DNA from 2 places in the Leifsonia sp. KNZ13-11D genome. Region 2 is predicted to be linked to the other one. Evidence: riboswitches for the same ligand, from Rfam matches in the RefSeq annotation. Region 2 holds a riboswitch; the other holds the start of a gene.
The links. A riboswitch is a leader RNA that binds a small molecule or an ion and turns the genes downstream of it on or off. The one in region 2 is predicted to bind ZMP and ZTP.
Positions count from the first base shown of each region.

Region 1: another riboswitch for ZMP and ZTP. It lies ahead of glyA (serine hydroxymethyltransferase); the one in region 2 lies ahead of ACR9Y5_RS01460 (hypothetical protein).

Region 1 is NZ_JBPGWU010000001.1:1,065,890-1,073,276, reverse strand. Features, by position in the region: gene galT (galactose-1-phosphate uridylyltransferase) at 1-287, shown strand, start outside; gene galK (galactokinase) at 284-1,444, shown strand; gene ACR9Y5_RS05410 (MBL fold metallo-hydrolase) at 1,517-2,323, shown strand; gene ACR9Y5_RS05405 (YbaK/EbsC family protein) at 2,416-2,898, opposite strand; gene ACR9Y5_RS05400 (bifunctional methylenetetrahydrofolate dehydrogenase/methenyltetrahydrofolate cyclohydrolase) at 2,895-3,776, opposite strand; gene glyA (serine hydroxymethyltransferase) at 3,895-5,220, opposite strand; ZMP/ZTP riboswitch at 5,253-5,350, opposite strand; gene ACR9Y5_RS05390 (family 20 glycosylhydrolase) at 5,490-7,004, shown strand; gene ACR9Y5_RS05385 (hypothetical protein) at 7,123-7,387, opposite strand, start outside.
Region 2 is NZ_JBPGWU010000001.1:279,754-287,140, reverse strand. Features, by position in the region: gene ACR9Y5_RS01470 (zinc dependent phospholipase C family protein) at 1-1,673, shown strand, start outside; gene ACR9Y5_RS01465 (hypothetical protein) at 1,675-2,970, shown strand; ZMP/ZTP riboswitch at 2,982-3,058, shown strand; gene ACR9Y5_RS01460 (hypothetical protein) at 3,028-3,870, shown strand; gene ACR9Y5_RS01455 (hypothetical protein) at 3,867-4,205, shown strand; gene ACR9Y5_RS01450 (RBBP9/YdeN family alpha/beta hydrolase) at 4,280-4,867, shown strand; gene ACR9Y5_RS01445 (MarR family winged helix-turn-helix transcriptional regulator) at 4,894-5,523, shown strand; gene ACR9Y5_RS01440 (ABC transporter permease) at 5,530-6,156, opposite strand; gene ACR9Y5_RS01435 (hypothetical protein) at 6,153-6,347, opposite strand; gene ACR9Y5_RS01430 (ABC transporter permease) at 6,337-7,146, opposite strand; gene ACR9Y5_RS01425 (ABC transporter ATP-binding protein) at 7,146-7,387, opposite strand, start outside.

The DNA.
Region 1 (7,387 bases), 790 kb from region 2:
ACCAGGCGCCGGTCGGGGTGCGCCGCGACGAGATCCGGCTCATGCTGCAGATCACGTCGCCGCGGCGCGGCGCCGATAGGCTGAAGTTCCTGGCCGGCTCGGAGTCGGCCATGGGCGCCTGGATCGGCGACATCCCGCCCGAGCAGGCGGCCGCCGCCCTCCGCGAGGCCATCGAGCGCGCCGACCGCGAGAACCCCGTCGGCGAGCTGCCCGTCACCGTCTCCGGGCTGGTGACGGTCGATCCGCTCGCCAGCGCATCCACCCCCGACCGAGAGGCTGACCGATGACCGACCTGCGCACCGGCGTCCGCGACGACTTCGCCGAGGTGTTCGGCCGCGAGCCCGACGGGGTGTGGTCCGCACCCGGCCGCGTGAACCTGATCGGGGAGCACACCGACTACAACCTCGGCTTCGTACTGCCGCTCGCGATCAACCGCCGGACGGTCGCGGCCGTGGGCGCCCGCGAAGACCGGGTGATCCGCGTCGGCAGCACCTTCGCCGACGAGCTCGTCGAGGTTCCGCTCGACGCCCTCACGCCGGATGCGCTCAGCGGCTGGTCCGCCTATCCGCTGGGCGTGGCCTGGGCGCTCGGCGAGTTCGGCGCCGACCTGGCCGCGGTGCCGGGCGTCGACATCCTCATCGACTCGAACGTGCCCGTCGGCGCCGGCCTGTCGTCGTCCGCGGCCATCGAGAGCGCCGTCGCGGTCGCGCTCAACGACCTGTGGCGGCTCGGCCTCGACCGGCGCACCCTGGCGCGCGTCGGGCAGCGCGCCGAGAACGTCGCCGTCGGCGCGCCGACCGGCATCATGGACCAGTCGGCGTCCCTGCTCGGCGAGCGCGACGCCGCGGTCTTCCTCGACTGCCGCTCGCTGGAGTCGCAGATCGTCCCGCTCGGACTCGAGGATGCGGGGCTCGAGCTCCTCATCATCGACACCGGCGTGACCCACGCGCACGCGACGGGAGGGTACGCCGACCGCCGCGCATCCTGCGAGGAGGGCGCCCGCATCCTGCAGGTCGAGTCGCTGCGCGACGTCGCGGTCGCCGACCTGGACCGCGCCCGCGAGCTCATGGACGACGTGACCTTCCGGCGCGTGCGGCACATCGTCACCGAGGACCAGCGCGTGCTCGACACCGTCCGCACGCTGCGGGAGCAGGGACCGCAGGCGATCGGCCCGCTGCTCGACGCCTCCCACGTCTCCATGCGCGACGACTTCGAGATCTCCATTCCGGAGCTCGACCTCGCCGTCGAGACCGCGCAGGCGAACGGCGCGATCGGCGCCCGGATGACCGGGGGCGGATTCGGCGGCTCGGCGATCGCGCTCGTGCCGACGGACACCGTCAGCCGCGTGCTCGTGGCGCTCGACGGGGCGTTCGCCGAGCACGGCTTCGGTCAGCCGGAAATGTTCACCGTGCGTGCATCGGAGGGTGCGCTGCGCGAGAGCTGAGATCCGTTCGATCCGTTCCCTCCGTTCCATCCGTTCACCTGCCGGTCACCCGGCGCGTGGAGACTGTGACAGGTGAGCGAAGAACGGATGAACGAGCCGGATGTGGTCTGGCTCGACCCGGACACCGTCCAGGTGCGGCAGCCCAAGACGTCGCACTGGGAGGCGCCGTTCCTGTACCTGCTGTTCGGGCGCGAGCGGGCGCTCCTCCTCGACACGGGCGCCACCACCGACGAGCAGCGGTTCCCGCTGCGCGGGACGGTGGAGCGACTGATCGCCGAATGGCTGCGGCGGAATCCTGCGGTGTTCGTCCGGCCGTACCCGCTGGTCGTCGCGCACACGCATGCCCACGGCGACCACATCGCGGGGGATGCGCTGCTGCGCGACAGGCCCGGAACGACGGTCGTCGGCACGAGCCCGGCGGAGGTGATCGGCTTCTTCGGCTTCCGCTCGTGGCCGGATGAGACGGTACCGTTCGATCTCGGCCGACGCGTCGTCGACGTGATCGGCGGCCCGGGGCACGAGCCGTCGGCCGTGGTGTTCTTCGATCGGGCGACGGGCATCCTGTTCACCGGGGACACGGTGCTGCCGGCGCGGCTGTACGTCCGGGACCTGCCGCAGTTCCGCTCCACCATCGAGCGGCTGATCCGCTTCCGCGACGACCCGACCGCTCCCGTGCGGGAGCTGCGCGGCGCGCACGTCGAGATGTCGACAGACCCCGGCGTGGACTACCCGGCGGGCACTGTCGACCAGCCCGACGAGGCAGAGCTGGCGCTGCGCCCGCGCATCCTGGATCGCGTGCTCGCCGCCCTCGACGAGCTGCGCGGGATGCCCGGCGAGCGCGTCGTCCGCCGCCGCTTCATCGTCGTCCTCGACCGCTGACGCCCCTCCGTCGAGTACACGAAAACTGCACGCCCGCACGGCGCGTCGCGTGCACTTTTCGTGTACTCGACGGTGGGGCTCCGGGCGCGGGGTCAGGGGGTGACGGGGGTGGGGGTGCCGTGGGTGAGACGGAGGAGGTCGTCGAAGGTGGTCGGGAAGACGGTGTGGGCGTGGCCGGCGGCGGCCCAGATCTCGGGGTAGCCGGCGAGGGAGACGTCGACCAGGGTGCGGAGCGGCGCGGGGTGGCCGAGCGGGGCCACGCCCCCGATCGTCTGGCCGGTCGCGGCCTTCACGGTCTCGGGGTCGGCGCGGCGGATGCGGCCGCCGAGCCGCTCGCCGAGGAACGGGGTGTCGACGCGGTGCGCGCCCGAGGTCATCACCAGCAGCGGCTCGCCGTCGAGGGTGAAGACGAGCGAGTTGGCGATCGCGCCGACCTCGACGCCGAGCTCCGCCGCGGCGGCGGCGGCCGTCGGCGTCGCCGTCTCGAACCAGCGGACGCGCGGCTCGACGCCCGCGGCGAGCAGGGCCGCCTCCACGCGCTCGACCGCGGGATGCGATCGGGCGGTGTCGCTCACGCCAGCTCCCGCTCGGCCGACTCCACCACGTTCTGCAGCAGCAGTGCCCGGGTCATCGGGCCGACGCCCCCGGGGTTGGGCGAAACCCAGGCGGCCACTTCGGCGACCTCGGGCGCGACGTCCCCCGCGACGACGCTCTTGCCGGTCAGCGGGTCCTCGACCCGGCTGACGCCGACATCGAGCACGATGGCGCCCGGCTTCACGTTGTCCGCCGTCACGAGGCCCGCGACGCCCGCCGCGGCGACGATGATGTCCGCGCGGCGCAGGTGGTCGTCGAGGTCGCGCGTGCCGGTGTGCGTCAACGTCACGGTCGCGTTGTACTCGCGCCGCGTCAGCAGAGAGCCGATGGCGCGCCCCACGGTGACGCCGCGGCCGACGACCACCACATCCTTGCCGCGGATGTCGATGCCGTGACGCAGCATCAGCTCGATCACGCCGCGCGGCGTGCACGGAAGCGGCGAGGTGATCGGGCGGTTGACGTTCAGCACGAGCCGGCCGAGATTCGTCGGGTGCAGCCCGTCCGCATCCTTCGCCGGGTCGACGAGCTCGAGGATGGCGTCGGTGTCGAGGTGGCCCGGAAGCGGCAGCTGCACGATGAAGCCGGTGCAGTCCGGGTCCGCGTTCAGCTCCTCGACGACCGCCTCGAGCTCGGCCTGCGAGATGTCGGCGGGCAGGTCGCGGCGGATGGACGCGATGCCCACCTCCGCGCAGTCGCGGTGCTTGCCGGCGACATACCACTGCGAGCCCGGGTCGTCGCCGACGAGAACCGTTCCGAGTCCGGGGACGATCCCCTTCTCGCGCAGCGCGCTGACGCGCTCCTTCAGCTCCGCCTTGATCTCGGCGGCCGTCGCCTTCCCGTCCAGAATCTGTGCGGTCACGGAATCTCCTTGCGTTTACACATGCCTGCCCACCGCCGAGTACACGAAAACTGCACGCGAATCGCCGTGCGAGCGTGCAGAAATCGTGTACTCGATGGCGGGGATTGTTTGGGCGGGGTCAGATCGAGGAGGGGAGCTCGACGGGGAAGCCCTCCTGGCCGGACGGGGTCAGGCCGGGGTAGAGAGGGAAGGCGGCGGTCAGGGCGTCTACGCGCGCGCGGAGGGCGCGGGTATCGGCGCCGGGACGCAGCGCGAGCGCGATGATGTCGGCCACCTCGGTGAACTCGGTGTCGCCGAAGCCGCGCGTCGCCAGCGCCGGCGTGCCGATGCGGAGGCCCGAGGTGACCATCGGCGGGCGCGGGTCGAACGGCACAGCGTTGCGGTTCACCGTGATGCCGACCTCGTGCAGCACGTCCTCCGCCTGCTGGCCGTCGAGCTCCGAGGTGCGGAGGTCGGCGAGCACCAGGTGCACGTCGGTGCCGCCGGTGAGCACGTCCACGCCGGCGGCGCGGGAGTCGTCGGCCGTCAGGCGCTCGGCGAGGAGCTGCGCGCCGCGGATGGTGCGCGCCTGGCGGTCCTTGAACTCCTCGGTCGCTGCGAGCTTGAACGCGGTCGCCTTCGCGGCGATCACGTGCATGAGCGGTCCGCCCTGCTGGCCGGGGAAGACGTTCGAGTTGAGCTTCTTCGCGAGCTCCGTGTCGCGGCTGACGATGAAGCCGGAGCGCGGTCCGCCGATCGTCTTGTGCACGGTGGAGCTGACGACGTCCGCGTAGGGCACGGGCGACGGGTGCAGGCCCGCGGCGACGAGACCGGCGAAGTGCGCCATGTCGACCCAGAGCTTCGCTCCGACCTCGTCCGCGATCTCGCGGAACGCCGCGAAGTCGAGCTGACGCGGGTACGCCGACCAGCCGGCGATGATCACCTGCGGCTTGTGCTCGAGCGCCTTGTCGCGCACGATGTCCATGTCGACGAGGAACGTCTCCGGGTCGACGCCGTACGAGACGGCGTTGTAGAGCTTGCCCGAGAAGTTGAGCTTCATACCGTGGGTCAGGTGGCCGCCGTGGGCGAGCTCCAGGCCCAGGATGGTGTCACCCGGCGTCGCGATGGCCGACAGCACGGCCGCGTTGGCGGACGCACCGGAGTGCGGCTGGACGTTGGCGTACTCGGCGCCGAACAGCGCCTTCGCCCGGTCGATCGCCAGCTGCTCGGCGATATCGACGTACTCGCACCCGCCGTAGTAGCGACGGCCGGGGTAGCCTTCCGCGTACTTGTTGGTGAGCACCGAGCCGACCGCTTCGAGCACGGCGCGCGGCACGAAGTTCTCGGAGGCGATCATCTCGAGGTAGTCGCGCTGGCGGCCGAGCTCGAGCTGCAGCACCTCCGCGATCTCGGGGTCGACCTCCGCCAGAGGGGCGGTGAACGTCGAGGGGAGGGTATCGGTCATTGCCGGCTCCTTCATACAGGGATGGACCAATCCGTAGCGACCCAGGCGCGCGGCCGCATCCATCCGTGTTCTCGAGATACCGTGTCGCTCCCCGATGGTGACCATCTGAGCGCCAGTCGCGACGCGCCAAGCATAGCAAAGCGAGCGACCGGCGGAACCCTTGCGGGTTTGTGAGGAGCCCTGCGATACTCGCTGTGGCCGACCCCTCGCGGGGCGGGCGACGTCGGCCTCCTCCGTTCTGATCAGACCCTGAGGAGTGCCCTGTGGTCGTGCCCCGCCCTGTCCGCACCGACCCGTCGGACGCGTCCCCCTTCGTGCTCGCCGGCGCCGCACGGATCAGCGTCGCCGGTCCCGGGGCGGATGCGGTCGCCCGCCTTCTCGCTGCGGCCCTGGCCGCCGGGTTCGGCCACGAACCCCACATCGTCGACGAACCGCCGGCGTACGGCGACATCGCGATCGTCATCGCACCCGGCGAGGGACCGCACGAGGACGGCTCGGACAGCGCCGAGGGCTACACGCTGGAGGTCGCCGCCGAAGGCGTCCGCATCGGTGCGGCCACCCCGGCCGGCGCGTTCTGGGGCGTCCAGACGCTGCGGCAGCTGCTGCCCGCGGCGCAGGAGGGCGAGCTGATCGCGGTCGACGCCCAGCGCATCCACGACCACCCGCGGTACGCGTACCGCGGCGCGATGCTGGATGTGGCGCGCCACTTCTTCACGCCGGCCGAGGTCCGGCGCTTCATCGACGCGATCGCCCTGCTCAAGGTCAACCACCTGCACCTGCACCTCACCGACGACCAGGGCTGGCGCCTCCACATCGAGTCCTGGCCCGAGCTCACCCGCATCGGCGGCTCCACCGGCAGCGACGGGAGCCGCGGCGGCTTCTACACGCAGCGGGAGTACCGGGAGCTGGTCCGGTACGCCGCCGACCGGCACATCACCGTGGTGCCCGAGATCGACATGCCGGGCCACACCAACGCCGCGCTCGCGTCGTATCCCGAGCTCAACCCGGACGGCGTGGCCCCAGCTCTCTACACCGGCTCGGAGGTCGGCTTCAGCACGCTGCGGACCGGCGACGCCACCACCGAGCGATTCGTGAGCGACGTCATCCGCGAGGTGGCGGCGCTGACGCCGGGGCAGTACCTGCACATCGGCGGCGACGAGTGCCTCAGCACCCCGGAGGCGGACTTCGTCGCGTTCTCGAATCATGCCGCCGCGGAAGTGGCCCGGAACGGGAAGACGCCGATCGGCTGGCACGAGCTCGGAAAGGCCGACGCCCTGCCGGTGGGCACGGTCGGCCAGTACTGGGACTTCACGACGCCGCGCGACCGGGCGGCCGAGCGCGCGCACGCCTTCGTGCGCAACGGCGGCGCGCTCATCCTCTCGCCGTCCGACGTCGCCTACCTCGACATCGTCTACGAGGAGGGCGACCCGATCGGCCAGGACTGGACCGGCTCCCCCACGACCCTCGCCCGCTCCTTCGGCTGGGATCCGGCACGCGTCGTGGCCGGCGTGGGCGATGCGCACATCCTGGGCATCGAGGCGCCGCTGTGGACCGAGACCGTCGCGACGATCGAGGAGGTGGAGGACATGGTGCTTCCCCGCCTCGCGGCGATCGCCGAGATCGGCTGGTCGGCGGCCCCCGCCGACACCGAACCGGTGGAGGCGGCACGCGACCTCACCGACTTCGTCGAGCGGGTCGCCCGGCTCTCCGAGCACTGGGATGCGGCGGGCACCCGCTACCGCCCGGTGCCCGAGGTGCCGTGGCCGCAGTCCATCGACTCCTGACCTCCGCGCCTGCTCCGACGACTCCGCGCCTGCTCCGACGACTCCGCGCCTGCTCCGACGACTCCGCGCCTGCTCCGACCTGGCACTGCTCCGACGGCTCGGGCCCTGCTCCGACCGCTCAGGGGTAGCCGATGAACCAGAGCAGCACCAGCGCCACCGGCTGCAGCGCGATGCAGGCGATCAGCGTCGCCTTGCGCGCGCGGCGGCTGCGGGTGAGACCGTGGGCCCCGGCGAGCGGGGCGAGCGGCAGCAGGAGGCGGAAGGTGCTCTGCTGCGGCAGGAAGACGGCGAACAGGTACAACCCGTAGCTGGCCGCGTAGGCGACGACATCGGTGCCGAGCGCCCGCACCGACGGCCGGGTGAGGATCCAGCTGTAGCCGGCG
Region 2 (7,387 bases):
TGAGCGCGCTGCATTTCCGCGTCGCCTTCGTCCACCGGGGAGACGCCCCGTACGCCGGCCGGGCCGACGGTCCGCGGTTCGACTACTTCACCGGATTCCCCGCATACGACACGTCGCAGGGGCCGAACGGCGCCGCCCATCGCCGGGCCCATTTCGACCAGGACACCGAGGGGCTCCCCGATCACCTCGTCCAGGCGCTGACGGATGCGATGGCGCTCGTGCACCCGGACGGCCCGCGCATCCTGAGCCAGGATCCGCCGTACTCGGAGACGGATGCGCAGGGCCTGCCGGACGGCCGTCCGAACGCCGACGCCATGGCGCAGATGTGGACGATCGTCTACGGGTACCTCAAGATCACCTGCAAGGACGCGCTCAGCCCGCAGGCGCCGGAACCGCCGGACGTGTTCACCGACCACTCCTTCCCCACCCCGCCCGGCGGCGGCGGCAGCGGAGTGAGCGACTCGAACGGCGCGGATGTGGACGACGACGACTCGTTCACTCTGCTCGACCTGCTGCTCGCGTTGTTCGCGTGGGCCGTGTACCTCGCGCAGGTCGCCCTCTGGCTGGCGACGATCCTGCCCGGGCTGATCCTGGACCCGCTCACCTTCCCCGCGCGGGAAGCGCTCTACTACGGCCTGGTCGTGCCGCTCTGGAACCTGTACCTGCTGGCACGGCGCGCGCTCGTGATGTCCGGCTTCCTCATGCCGAAGCCGGAGGAGATCGACGGCGGCCTGGTCACCCTCGGTGCGGCGAGCGGGTCGTTCAGCATCGCCTCCGCATTGGATGACCCTACCGGCACGGGCGTGCAGGCCATGGTGATCACCGAACCGTCCGGCCGCCTGCATTCGGGCGCCTCGTTCGGGATCGACCGCGGCTACCCGCGCAACATCGTGCGCGACGACCCGGACGACGTCTCGGACATCGACATCACGTCCGCCCTCGGGCTGACCCATCGCCTGCCGTATGCCGGCGACGCCACCGAGTTCAAGCCCAGCGAGTGGGTCGCGCCGTGGCGCTACCCCCTGGTGAACCAGAAGGGCGACGGGGTCCCGCGGGAGGATTCGCGGACCCATGTCGGGCCCTACCTGGTCATGCAGGACAGCCGGCTGCTGCTGTCCGGGCTGCCGGGCAGCGACGAGGCGCGGGAACGCCTCTCGGACGCAGGGTCTCCGGCCAAGACCTTCTCCGAGCTTGAGGATCTGCTGCCTCAGGACAAGCACCTCGGTGGTCCGATCGACTACAGCACGTACCTGGTCACGATCATGGCGGGCGAGAGCGGTGACGAATTCCCGCAGAGCGACTTCAACCTGGACAGCGATCGCGGGTACGCCTGGCACTGCTGGGATTTCGACAGGCACGGACTCGGTCGGGACGCAGCCCATCCGGCACGCGGGGAGTGGGAGTACATCACCGACACGACCGGGTTCGCCTACACCCAGCCCTGCACGCCGCCCCAGTTCCTTCACCCCGACACCGACGCTCCCCCGTTCGTCGCGGGCGACCCGCCGGCCGGCACGCGCCTCTACGACCCCACCCGCGATCTGGCCGTGCACTATCTGACCCGGGCCGTGGTTCCGCCGCCCGGGCCGCAGACGCCGGACGCATGCCTGCCGTCGAAGGGCCACGAGCCGTTCACCGACAGCGAGTGGCGACGCTGGCTGAGGGAGGGATGACGTGGACGACGATCGGCTTCCGCCGCGCCCGGAGCATCCCGAACTGACACCGGAAGAGCTGGCGGAGCAGGGCGGCACCGTCGCGGATCCGGTCGGCGCGCCGCCGCGGAAGCCGGACTTCCCGGACCCGGACGCAGGGTGGAAGCCCGACCCCGACCGTGCTCGGCAGTGGGAGGAACAGGCCCGTTCGATCTCCCGCGAGCACCGGCCGCGCCGCGAGGACGTCTACCCCTACCTGCTGATCCGGGCGATGTCGCCGGGCGATCGCGGGCAGCGGCCGCTCTGGCCGCCCACCGTCTGCTGGGAGTCGCCGGACATTCTCCTGCTCGACGCCGCGTACACCGGTCCGTTCGATCCGGCACGCCTGGAGGCGACGGCTCAGGCCGGGCGCAGCTACCGCGTCTTCGTCCGCGTGTGGAATCTGGGACTGCTGCCCGCTGTCGGCGTCCACGTGCGGGTGTGGGTGGTGGAGCCGGGATTCATCGGCGCGGGCAATGCTTCGGACCCCTACTACGAGCAGCACCTCGTCGGCGGCCGGATGGTCGACCGTCTGGACGACCGCACCCGCCCCGGGTCGGTGGCCGTCGTCGAACTGGACGCGCCGTGGACGGTGGCCGAGGGCGCTTTCGGGCACTGGTGCATGATCGCGAGCGCGACCTGCCCCGCCGACGACTACCACGGGCCGCTCCTGGTCAACGAGAACCGCCATGTCGGGCAGCGAAACCTCGAGATCCTCGCCCCGGACGCGGATCTGCAGCCCCTCCTGATGGGCTTGGGCGGTCTGGTGCCGGATGGCGCGACGCTGGAAGTCACGCACGGCGGAACAGCCGTGATGCCGCTCCTGCAGGGATTCCTCCCCCCGGATGCCGTCGCCGGGATGGAGGCGCCGGCCACGAAGGAGATCCGGGTCGGAGTCGACCTCGGCGATCAGACCCACCTCCTGACCGCCTTCCGTGAGGACGGCCGGACCACGATCGTCGGGTCGCGTGCGCTGCTGCAGCGTCTGGGCGACCGGAGCGGCGAACTGGCCGGGACGCTCGCCAGACCCGGCGGGGCGCGTCAGCTGATCGAGAAGCTGGGCCCCGACCGCATCGGCGAGGCCGGCGTTCAGACCGAGACACCGCTGGAGAAGGCGCTCCCGGAGGCGTTCGCCCGGCTCCTCGACCTCCGGCGACTGGATGCGGAATCCGTCGCGCGGGGCCTCGGGGGCCCGGGCGGCGCGTGGCATCTGCTCCGCTTCACCCTCACCTCCGGGCGGCGTGAGTTCGTCGGCGGCTACTCCGCAGCGCTGCACTGAGCCGGCGGTTAGTCTGGGTGTGCGACTGGCGTGGCCGGGTTGACCGGCGGGGAGCACGTGACCGGCATCGTCCGCCTGGGTGCCCATCGATCCGACGAGATGGGAACCCCCGTGCGCTATGGCATGAATCCGCACCAGTCCGCCGACCTGCTCTCGGGCGGCCCGAGAACAGTGAACGGCGACCCATCGCTGATCAACTACCTCGACGCGCTCAATGCCTTCGCGCTCGCGAGCGACGTCGACCGGCTGACGGGATCGCCTGCCGCCGCGTCGTTCAAACACGTGTCGCCGGCGGGCGTGGCCGTCGCCGGTCGGGTCGACGACACGGCGGCGGAGACGTGGAGGGTGTCGGATCCGGGGCCGCTCGCGTCCGCGTACGTGCGAGCCCGGGACGCCGACCCGAAGTCGTCGTTCGGCGACGTGATCGCGCTGTCGCGACCCGTCGACGTCGAGACCGCCAACCTTCTTCGCACGGTGATCGCCGACGCGCTGATCGCCCCCGGTTTCGAACCGGGAACGGTGGAGGTGCTGCGGGAGAAGCGGGCGGGACGCTTCCTCGTCTTCGAGGCGTCCCCGGCCCGTGACGTGCCGGCGCGGGAACGGCGGGACGTGCTCGGAGCGACGATCGAGCAGGACCGGGACACCGCGGACCTCGCGGCAGCGCTACCGGCGCGGGCGCTGCCCGATCCTGGTGGGCGCCTCGACGCGCTGGTCGGGATGGCGGCCGCCCGGTACACGCAATCGAACTCCGTCGCCCTCATCCGCGAGGGCGCCGCCGTCGGAGTCGGCGCCGGTCAGCAGAACCGGGTCGACTGCGTCCGTCTGGCAGGGGGAAGGCTCGCGTGTGGTGGCTGCGCCGGCACCCGGCCGTGCGGGAGCTGCCCGTCGTGCCGGGGATGAAGCGTCAGGACCGGCTGAACTGGCAGATCCGGTTCGCGGGAAACGAGATGACCCGCACCCAGCTCGAGGAGTTCGGCCGCCTGTTCGGTGGCGACGCCCGCGCGCTGTACGGGGATCCGGGCTGGCGGGAGCAGTGGGCCGAGGAACTCACCGGCGTGACGCTCGTCTCCGACGGCTACCTGCCGTTCACGGACAACGTCGAGCACGCTGCCGAGTACGGCGTCAGCACCATCGTCGAACCGGGCGGCTCGGCCCGGACCCCGGACGTCGAGGCCGCAGCACGCGCGCACGGCATCACACACGTGCAAACAGGCCTCCGGCTGTTCCACCACTAGGGCAGGCCGCGAACGGGTGCGGATCGGACCCCGGCCGGTCTTGCGCCTGACACCTGCGTACTAGTGTGTGCGGTGTGACGGAGGGCTTTCTGATCCTGCACGGACTCGGCAACCGGCGACCGCCGCAGCACTGGCAGTTCCTCCTTGCCGCCGCGCTCGTCGAGCGCGGCCACGAGGTCCGATATCCGGCACTCCCCTCCCCCGATGCTCCAGAGCTCGACGAGTGGTCGACGGTTCTCCGCCGCGAGCTGGCCGCGCTCGACCCGGATCAGACGACCGTCGTCTGCCATTCGCTGTCCTGCCTGCTCTGGTTCCACGCGGCCGCACGCGGCGCAGTCCCTCCCGTCCGCCGCGTCCTGCTCGTCTCACCACCGGCCTCGGAGAGGCTGCCGTCGGAGGCCGCCTCCTTCGTGATCGACCGCCTGGACGTCCAGGCCGTCCGCGCCAGCGCGACGGAGGAGCTCGCGGTCTTCTGCTCGGACGCGGACCCCTACAACCCCTCCGGTGCGGCCGGGATGTACGGCGAGCCCCTCGGCATCCGGCCGACCGTCGTGGAGGGGGCCGGGCACATCACCCCGGACGACGGCTACGGACCGTGGCCCCACGTCGTGGCCTGGTGCCTGCGTTCGCCCGCGTCGAATACAGTGTCTCTAGGTCATTGACTACGGTCACTAATCGATGGGATGAGATGGCGAGCACCTCGGGGACGAACGCTGCGGCCGCCGGTCGCACCGCGAAGGCGGCGATTCCGCACGAGGAGGAGGCGCACCTCCCGCCGGGACGGGTGTGGTCCCGCGGTGCGGGTGAGGCTCGCGAGGCCGACTTCGCAACGCACGTGCGCGCGATCGCCCACGGGCGGTACGTGATGCGGCGCATCCTGCACCTGCTCGACGGGGAGGCGGTGGCGGCGGGGCTGCAGCCGTTGCGGCACCAGGCGCTGCTGCAGGTGTTCGGGGCGGATGAGCCGCTGTCGGTGTCCACGCTGGCGGAGCGGCTGGCGATCGCGCCGGCGCTCACCTCACGGCTGGTGCGCGAGCTGGAGGGGGACGGGCTGCTCGAGCGGTACGGCACGAACGCCGACAAGCGTGTCATCCTGGTGCGCGCGACGCCGGAGGGGATCGAGCTTCTGCGGGCGATCGACCTGGAGGTGCACGAGAAAGTGTTCCAGTTCCACCGCACGCTCACCGACGAGAGCAAACTGGGGGCGCTGGCCACCTTCGCGTCCTACCTGGGGCTCGACTCCGACCCGCGGCTGCGCGAACTGCTCGCCGACGCCGACATCGACCCGGACGCGCACGCACACCCGCACCCGCGCTGACGCGGATCACTCCGCCGGCGGCCGGTACCGCAGCAGCCGGGCCTCGATCAGCGCGAGGATCCCGTTGACGACCAGGGCGATGACGCCCACGATCACGATCAGCCCGAAGACCTGCGCCGACAGGAAGGTCTGCTGCGCGTCCTCCAGCAGCTTTCCGATGCCGGAGACCTGCGTGCTGATCTCCACCACGAGCGCGAGCACCAGGGTCAGCGGCGCGGTGATGACCACGCCCAGCATGATGCCGGGCGTCACCGCGGGCAGGATGATCTTCGCGAACGTGGCGACCGGGCCCATCCGCAGTGTGCGGCGCACATCCATCAGGATGGGGTCGATCTCGCGGGCGGACAGCCGCACCTGCAGCAACACGGGCCAGACAGCGCCGAAGACGACCACGCCGAGTTCCATCGACTGCGTGTAGCCCATGAACAGCACGGCCAGCGGGACCAGCGCCACGCCCGGAAGGAAACGCAGGTAGTCGAGGGTCGGGCCCAGCAGGCGGTCGAGGAGAGCGACCCTGCCCACCAGGATGCCGAGGGCCGTCCCGATCACGGTCGCGATCACCAGCGACAGCGTGAAGGTAACCAGGGTCTGCCCGACCGAGGCGAACAGGGCGCCGCCGGTGGCGAGGGTCACGGTCTGAGCCACCCACTGCGAGGGCGGGGGAAGAAGGTGCTCTGCTGGAACGCGCCGACCAGCTCCCACCCGCCGAGGAGGACGGCGAGAGGCAGCAGACCGCGCAGCGGTGCGGTGCGGCGGGTCCGCGTCGGGCGGGCCGGACGGACGGCGTGGATGCGGCCGGTCGTCGACGTCAGCTCAACGGCCATCGGAGCCTCCAGCGGTCTGGGCGAGGTGGAAGCCGGGTGCGAGACGGCGGAACGGCAGGGTGATGAGCGCGTTGAGGAGGAGACCGGCGGCGCCGATCAGCAGGATGTACGCGAACATGATGTCCGGACGCAGTTGCTGCTGCGCATTCACCAGCGCGTACCCGACGCCGGCCGGGTCGCCGACGATCTCCGCGACGATCGCGAGGGCGAACGCACCGGAGAGGCTCAGGCGCAGCGCCACCAGGATCTTCGGCGCCGCGGTGGGCAGCGCCAGCTTGCGGATGCGGGTCGCCCGCGACATGCGGAGGCTCCGCGCCAGCTCGGTGTGCGCAGGCGAGACGCCCGCGACGCCGTTCATCGTGCTCACGGCGACGGGCCAGATCGACACCCAGGTGGTGATCGCGATCTCCATCTGCAGCGTCTGCGCCAGCACGATCACGGCGATCGGGATGAAGGCGATCGCCGGGATGGCACGCAGCACCTCCACGGATGCCATCGAGTACGTCCAGGTCCACCGCGACATGCCGAGTGCGGTGCCGAGGACCACCCCCAAGGCCGAGCCGAGCGCCCAGCCCGCGAGGCAGGCCAGCAGCGTGTGGAGGAAGGTGCCCCCGAGCTCTCCGCCGGCTGCGAGCTGCCCGGCGGCGGCGGCGATATCGATTGGAGAGGGGACGTTCTGGTACGGAAGCGCGCCGAGCGACTTCGCCAGCTGCCAGATCACGACAACGGCCGCGGGGACGATCAGCCCGACTAGGATGCCGCGCCCGCGCCCGGAGGCGGCGGCCGATGCGCCGGCCATCAGTGCGCGTCCTTCAGCGCCGCGTACACCGCGTGGCGGGCGGCCAGGTAGGCCGGGTCCTCCTTGGTCGTCACCTGGTTCCGCGGGCTCGGCAGGTCCACCGCCAGCTCCGCGGTGACGCGGGCCGGCTTGCTGGAGAGCACCAGCACCCGGTCGCTCAGGTACACGGCCTCGTCGATGTCGTGGGTCACGAACACGACGGTGGTGCCGGTGAGCTGGCGCACCCGCAGAAGCTCGTCCT